Tistrella mobilis: one gene and its partner. The protein of the gene in region 1 interacts with the protein of each later gene in a pairwise test. Links are inferred from orthologs where the notes say so. Each region holds a gene or a part of one and is shown on either strand. Other genes may lie near its edges.

What was found.
Region 2: the proteins of P7L68_RS17025 (region 1) and P7L68_RS06340 interact in binary tests that used the Escherichia coli proteins (3 or more experiments, as listed by UniProt). The link is inferred for Tistrella mobilis from one-to-one orthologs.

What each region holds. Positions count from the first base shown.
Region 1 is NZ_CP121017.1:2,466,698-2,469,980, forward strand. What follows is about bases 98-3,067. They hold P7L68_RS17025 (ABC-F family ATP-binding cassette domain-containing protein), read left to right. Parts: upstream 98-610; coding sequence 611-2,524; downstream 2,525-3,067. Other genes in these bases: ndk (nucleoside-diphosphate kinase), read right to left, coding at 98-367; P7L68_RS17030 (usg protein), read left to right, coding at 2,945-3,067. Outside these bases: more of ndk, read right to left, coding at 1-97; more of P7L68_RS17030, read left to right, coding at 3,068-3,208; P7L68_RS17035 (PAS domain S-box protein), read left to right, coding at 3,248-3,283. UniProt on the Escherichia coli protein: Genetic data indicate it may be involved in ribosome assembly or function.
Region 2 is NZ_CP121017.1:145,169-148,903, forward strand. The notes cover bases 258-3,679. They hold P7L68_RS06340 (2-oxoglutarate dehydrogenase E1 component), read left to right. Parts: upstream 258-587; coding sequence 588-3,479; downstream 3,480-3,679. Other genes in these bases: sucD (succinate--CoA ligase subunit alpha), read left to right, coding at 258-522; odhB (2-oxoglutarate dehydrogenase complex dihydrolipoyllysine-residue succinyltransferase), read left to right, coding at 3,625-3,679. In the rest of the region: more of sucD, read left to right, coding at 1-257; more of odhB, read left to right, coding at 3,680-3,735. UniProt on the Escherichia coli protein: E1 component of the 2-oxoglutarate dehydrogenase (OGDH) complex which catalyzes the decarboxylation of 2-oxoglutarate, the first step in the conversion of 2-oxoglutarate to succinyl-CoA and CO(2).

The DNA of each region.
Region 1 (3,283 bases):
CGGCCGAATCCGAACCATGAACCGAGTTGGCTTCGATCGACTCAGCGAAATCCTTGCGGATGGTGCCCTCGGCGGCATTGGCCGGGTTGGTGGCGCCCATGATCTCGCGGTTGGCGGCAACCGCATTCTCACCCTCAAGCACCTGGACCACGACCGGGCCCGAGATCATGAAAGCGACGAGGTCGTTGAAGAAGGGGCGCTCGCTGTGCACCGCGTAAAAGCCCTCGGCCTGGGCCTTGGTCAGCTGCAGGCGCTTCTGGGCAACGATACGCAGACCCTTCGCCTCGAAACGGGCATTGATCTGGCCGGTCAGGTTGCGGCGGGTGGCGTCGGGCTTGATGATCGACAGGGTGCGCTCGGTGGCCATGTCTCGAACTCGTCTCTCGGAAGCAGAAGGAAGCGGTGCCGCAGGGACATCCCCGGCACCGACGGGTCTCCGCGGCCACCCCGACCGGCCCGTTGCCGGGCGCTTGTCGACATGCCGCGATCGAGCCGGCTTATAACGGTTTCCCGGGGCCGGGGCAACCGCCGCTCCATGACGGTAAAGCGCAGACGTCCCCTCATCCGGGAGCGGATGACAGCCCTCGCGGCTCATGCTATGTGATCGCCCATGCTGCACATCAACGATCTCGTCTATCGCATCGAAGGTCGGCCGCTGTTCGACGGCGCGACCATCGCCATCTCCGAAGGCCAGAAGGTTGGCCTTGTCGGGCCGAACGGCGCCGGCAAGTCGACGCTGTTGCGCCTCATCCGTGGCGAGATCTCCCCCGATGCCGGATCGGTGGAGCTGCGACCCGGTGCGCGCATGGCCTCGGTCGCTCAGGAGGCGCCGGGCGGCGAGGAAAGCGCGGTCGAGCATGTGCTGGGTGCCGATGCGGAGCGGGCGCGCCTGCTTGCGCGGCTGGCCGAGGCAGAGGCCACCCATGACGGCATGGCCCAGGCAGAGATCCACGCCCGCCTGGCGGAGATCGGCGCCCATGCCGCTCCGGCGCGTGCAGCACGTATTCTGTCCGGCCTCGGTTTCGACGAGGCCATGCAGAATGCCGCCTGTTCAAGCTTCTCGGGCGGCTGGCGGATGCGCATTGCGCTTGCCCGCACGCTCTTCGCCGATGCCGACATCCTGCTGCTCGACGAGCCGACCAATCACCTTGATCTGGAAGCCACGATCTGGCTTGAGAGCCATCTCGCCTCGTGGCCGGGCACGCTTGTGGTGGTCAGCCATGATCGCGATCTGCTGAATGCCGTGACCGATCGCATCGCCCATGTCGAGGGCGGGCGGCTGATGGCCTATCGCGGCAATTTCGACCAGTTCCTGCGCCAGCGCGCCGAACGGCGCGAGCACGCGGCAAAATCTGCCCAGCGCGTGGAAGCTGAGCGGAAAAAACTGCAGGCCTTCATCGACCGTTTCCGCGCCAAAGCGACCAAAGCTGCCCAGGCACAGAGCCGGGTGAAGGCGCTGGAACGCCTCGGCTCGGCCGACGCGCCGCCACCTGCCTATGAAGTCGCCTTCTCTTTCCCCTCGCCCGAGACCCTGGCGCCACCGCTCATCGCCATCGACGATGTGACGCTCGGCTATGGCGATGCGCCACCGGTGCTGAAAGGCATCAATCTGCGCATCGATCAGGACGACCGGATCGCCCTGCTCGGCGCCAACGGTAACGGCAAGTCGACGCTGATGAAGCTGCTTGCCGGCCGGCTGGAGCCGCGGTCAGGCCGGATGGTGCGCCCGTCGAAGCTCAGGATCGGCTATTTCGCGCAGCATCAGGCCGACGAACTGATCCCGGGCGAAACAGCCTTCCAGCATATGCGCCGGGTAATGGCAGACCAGCATGAAAGCAAGGTGCGCGCCCATCTGGGTCGCTTCGGCCTGACACAGGCGCGGGGTGATACGCCCGTGGAACAGCTGTCGGGCGGTGAGAAGGCCCGGCTGCTCTTCGCGCTCGTAACCCGTGACGCCCCGCATCTGCTGCTGCTGGACGAGCCCACCAACCATCTCGACATCGAGGCGCGTGATGCGCTGATCGAGGCGGTGAACGAGTATTCCGGCGCCGTGGTCTTCATCGCCCATGACCGGCGCATGGTGGAGCTTGCCGCAGAACGGCTGTGGCTGGTCGCCGATGGCCGCTGCCGGCCCTATGAGGGCGATCTCGACGATTACCGGCGCCTGCTGCTGGAAACCGCCCGCGCTACCCCCGACCGGGGCGGCGTTGCCGGTGATGCCGATGCACGTACCACCCGTCGCGACCAGCGCCGGGCCGCCGCCGAACGGCGCGAAAAATTAAAGCCTCTCAAGGATATGGTTCGAAAAGCTGAGGCGGAAGTTGAGAAACTGACCCGGGAGCGCGACCGCCTTGCCGCCATCCTGGCCGACCCCAAGCTCTATGACGGACCGCAGGCCAAGGTTGCCGAAGCGACCCGGGCAAAGGGCAAGGTCGATGCCGATCTCGAGGCGGCCGAAGAGCGCTGGCTTGCAGCCGCGGAGGCCTACGAGACGGCGGAAGCCGAGGCGTTGGCCGACGCCTGAGGACTTCGCGACACCGCCAGGGCGGGCGGTGCCGGCTGCTCCCCTTATCCGATTGCGATCATCACGCGCCTGCCGGCTGATGCTGCGGGCGGCGTCTGATCCTGCATGCCCGTCATTCGGGTGACAGTTGGCTCTGACGATCATCGGCGTGAAGCCCGCGTCGCAGACTGCGACTGAGACGCACCCCCAGGCGCCGCAGAATGCATCGCGTTTTGCATCAAGGTGGCGTGACTGTTTCCTGCCCATTCTCGTCGGTCCCTGCTTGTCAGCAGCGGCCTTGGTTGAGTGCCAATAATCAACAGATATCGCGTACAGATTCCTGCTCGATGTTTTTGGTCTTGAATATTTCGGCAGCCGACTCTTAGATAATATCTGTGCTCCCCGCTCAATCTGCATGTATCTATCGCAAGGAGTGCAGTCATGAACGAAATCGAGGCCATCCTACGCGACAATCGCATCACCACGGCAGAAATTCTTTACCATATGCCCGATCATCCAACGGTTTTGCAGAGCTTCATCTGGCAGTTTCTGGATATTGCCCCCCGCTTTCCGAAATTGCGATCATTCCTGGATTTTTGGACCCGCGAGATTGACGGCCGTATTCACTCGGTGACCGTCGCAAATTCAGCACTCGCGGCACCTGCGCGCTGGCGGCATCTCGACGGGGTCTGGCGTCTGCAATAAGGGGCGGCCCGCGCCATAATCGCTACAGCCCGGGCGATCATGGCGCGGGATTTGCTTCTCCTATCGGTCATCACA
Region 2 (3,735 bases), 2.3 Mb from region 1 along the record:
CTGATCGGCCCCAACTGCCCCGGCGTCATCACCCCCGGTGAGTGCAAGATCGGCATCATGCCCGGTCACATCCACCAGCGGGGCAAGATCGGCATCGTCTCCCGTTCGGGCACGCTGACCTATGAAGCCGTCGCGCAGACCACTGCCGCCGGTCTCGGCCAGTCGACCTGCATCGGCATCGGCGGCGATCCGATCAACGGCACCAACTTCATCGACGCGCTCGACCTGTTCCTGAAGGACCCCGAGACCGAGGCGATCATCATGATCGGCGAGATCGGTGGTTCGGCGGAAGAGGATGCCGCCGAGTTCCTGAACCAGTCCAAGGTGAAGAAGCCGACCGTCGGCTTCATCGCCGGGCGTACCGCGCCTCCGGGCCGTCGCATGGGCCATGCCGGCGCCATCATCAGTGGTGGCAAGGGCGGCGCCGACGACAAGCTTGAGGCGATGCGGTCCGCCGGTATCGTCATCGCCGAATCGCCCGCGGCTCTCGGTAGCACCATGGTCCAGGTGCTCCGAGGCTGACGGATCCACGAACCAGACCCAAACCTGGAGAGGGCGCCGCGTAAGCGGCGCTCCCATTGCTCAAGATGGCTGCGCAAAGCGAGCAACTTTCGTTCCTGTTCGGGAGCAACGGCGCCTTTATCGCCGATCTCTACGCGCGTTTCGTCCAGAACCCCATGTCGGTCGATGAGAGCTGGCAGGGGTTCTTCGCCGATCTGGGCGACGAAGCCGCGTCGGTGCTGGCCGAAGTCCGCGGTGCCCCCTGGGCGCCCGGCATCGTGCCCGGCACTGCGACCAACGGTCATGCCGACACCCTGGCCTTCAAGGCCGACGGCGCGACCGGGCTGCGGGTCGGCCCGGTCAACGGCAAGACCGCCGAGGTTTCGACGGAACGTTCCGCAACGGTGGACAGCATCCGCCTGCTGATGCTGATCCGCGCCTATCGCGTGCGCGGCCATCTGGTGGCCAATCTGGATCCGCTCGGGCTTGAGAGCCCTTCGGGGCATCCCGAGCTGGATCCGGCTTCTTACGGTTTCACCGAAGACGACCTCGATCGCACCTTCTATGTCGATGGCGTGCTCGGCCTTGAGAACGCCACGCTCCGCGAGATCCTGCACAAGCTGCAGTCGACCTATTGCGGCAAGGTCGGCGTCGAGTTCATGCACATCCAGTCGCCCGAGCAGAAGGCCTGGCTGCAGTCGCGCATCGAAGCCGACCGCCCCGAGCAGGCCTTCGATGCCGAGACCCGCAAGCGGATCTTCGGCCAGGTGGTGATTGCGGAAGGCTTCGAGCGCTTCCTGAACATCAAATACACCGGCACCAAGCGCTTCTCGCTCGAAGGCGGCGAGGCTCTGGTCCCGGCTCTTGAGGCGATCCTCGAAAGCGCGTCGGATCTGGGCTGCGAAGAGGTCGTGCTGGGCATGCCGCATCGCGGCCGCCTGAACGTGCTGACCGCGGTGATGGGCAAGTCCTTCACGGCGGTGTTCAACGAGTTCAACGGCGGCTCGGCGACCCCTGAGGACGTCCAGGGTTCGGGCGACGTGAAGTACCACCTGGGCACCTCGACCGACCGCACGCTCTCCAACGGCAAGACCGTGCATCTGTCGCTGACCGCCAACCCCTCGCATCTCGAGGCGGTGAACCCGGTGGTCGTCGGCAAGACCCGGGCGAAGCAGGGTCAGCGCGGCGACACCGACCGGGTGAAGGTGCTGAGCATTCTGCTGCATGGCGACGCCGCCTTTGCCGGCCAGGGCGTGGTGGCCGAATGCTTCGCGCTGTCGGAGCTGAAGGGCTACCGCACCGGCGGTACGGTCCACGTGATCGTGAACAACCAGATCGGTTTCACCACCAGCCCCAAATACTCGCGTTCCTCGCCCTATCCGTCTGATGTGGCGAAGATGGTCGATGCGCCGGTCTTCCATGTGAACGGCGACGATCCGGAGGCCGTGGTCTGGGTGGCGCGTCTGGCGGCCGAGTTCCGTCAGATCTTCCACAAGGACGTCGTTCTCGACATCTTCTGCTACCGCCGCCATGGCCATAACGAGGCCGACGAGCCTTCGTTCACCCAGCCGCTGATGTACCGCAAGATCGCGCAGCACCCGACCCTGCTGCAGATCTATGGCGACCGGATGGTGAATGACGGCGTCATGACCCGCGACGAGGTCGATGGCGCGCTCAAGAGCTTCCATCAGCGCCTTGAGCAGGATCTGGAGCAGTCCCGGACCTATAAGCCCAACAAGGCCGACTGGTTCGAGGGCGTGTGGAAGGGCTATGAGCGGGCGCCGAACGACGACCGCCGCGGCTCCACCGCCGTGTCGCTGGAGCGGCTGCGCGAGATCGGCTTCAAGCTGACCGACGTGCCCGAGGGCGTGAACGTCCATCGCAAGATCCAGCGTCAGCTGGGCCAGAAGCGCGAGGCGATCGAGAGCGGTGAAGGCCTGGATTGGGCACTGGGCGAGGCGCTGGCCTTCGGCACCCTGCTGACCGAGGGCTATCCCGTTCGTCTGTCGGGCCAGGATGTCGGCCGTGGTACTTTCTCGCACCGTCATTCGGTCCTGGTCGACCAGAAGACCGAAGAGCGCTATGTGCCGCTGAACAATCTCGGCGCCCCGGCGGGCTATGAGGTCGTGGACAGCCTGCTGTCCGAATATGCGGTGCTCGGTTTCGAGTACGGCTATTCGCTGGCCGAGCCGAATGCGCTGGTGGTCTGGGAAGCCCAGTTCGGCGATTTCGTGAACGGCGCGCAGGTGATGATCGACCAGTTCATCAGCTCCGCCGAATCGAAGTGGCTGCGCATGTCGGGCCTGGTGATGCTGCTGCCCCATGGCTATGAAGGCCAGGGCCCGGAGCATTCCTCGGCGCGGCCTGAGCGGTTCCTGCAGCTCTATGGCGAAGACAACATCCAGGTCGCCAACTGCACGACGCCGTCGAACTACTTCCACATCCTGCGCCGCCAGATCCACCGCAAGTTCCGCAAGCCGCTGATCATGATGACGCCGAAGTCGCTTCTGCGTCACAAGCTGGCGGTGTCGAAACTGTCGGATATGGGGCCGGGGTCCAGCTTCCATCGGGTGCTGGGCGAGGTGGATCAGCTGCGCCATGCCGACAAGATCCGCCGGGTGCTGCTCTGCACCGGCAAGGTCTATTACGACCTGCTGGAAGAGCGTCGCGCCCGTGGCATCGAGGACATCGCCATCATCCGTGTCGAGCAGCTGGCGCCGTTCCCGGCGACCTCGATCGCGGAAGAGCTGCGGCGTTATCCGAATGCCGAGGTGCTCTGGGTGCAGGAGGAGCCGAAGAATCAGGGCTACTGGTTCTTCATGAGCCCGCGCCTGGACGATCTGATCGACAGCATGGGTGCCTCCGGCAAGCGCGTGCGCTATGCCGGTCGTCCCGAGGCGGCGGCACCTGCCACCGGCTCGCACCACAAGCATGTCGCAGAACAAAAGGCGCTGATCGACGACGCACTGGCGGGCTGACCGCCGGGAACATGGGCCGCATGCGTCGCATGCGGCCCTTCTCGTGCGTTAATGCCTTGTCATCCGTGCGTGGATACGCCACCTAAGCCACGTGTTGTAGCTTCCCGGCCGTCGATGCCGGGACATGAACGAAATCGGGATCGTGATGAGCGTCGAGATCAAAGTTCCGAGCCTGGGCGAATCGGTTACCGAGGCCACCATCGGCCAGTGGTTCAAGAAGGTCGGTGACCGCGTCGAGGCCGATGAGCCGCTGGTG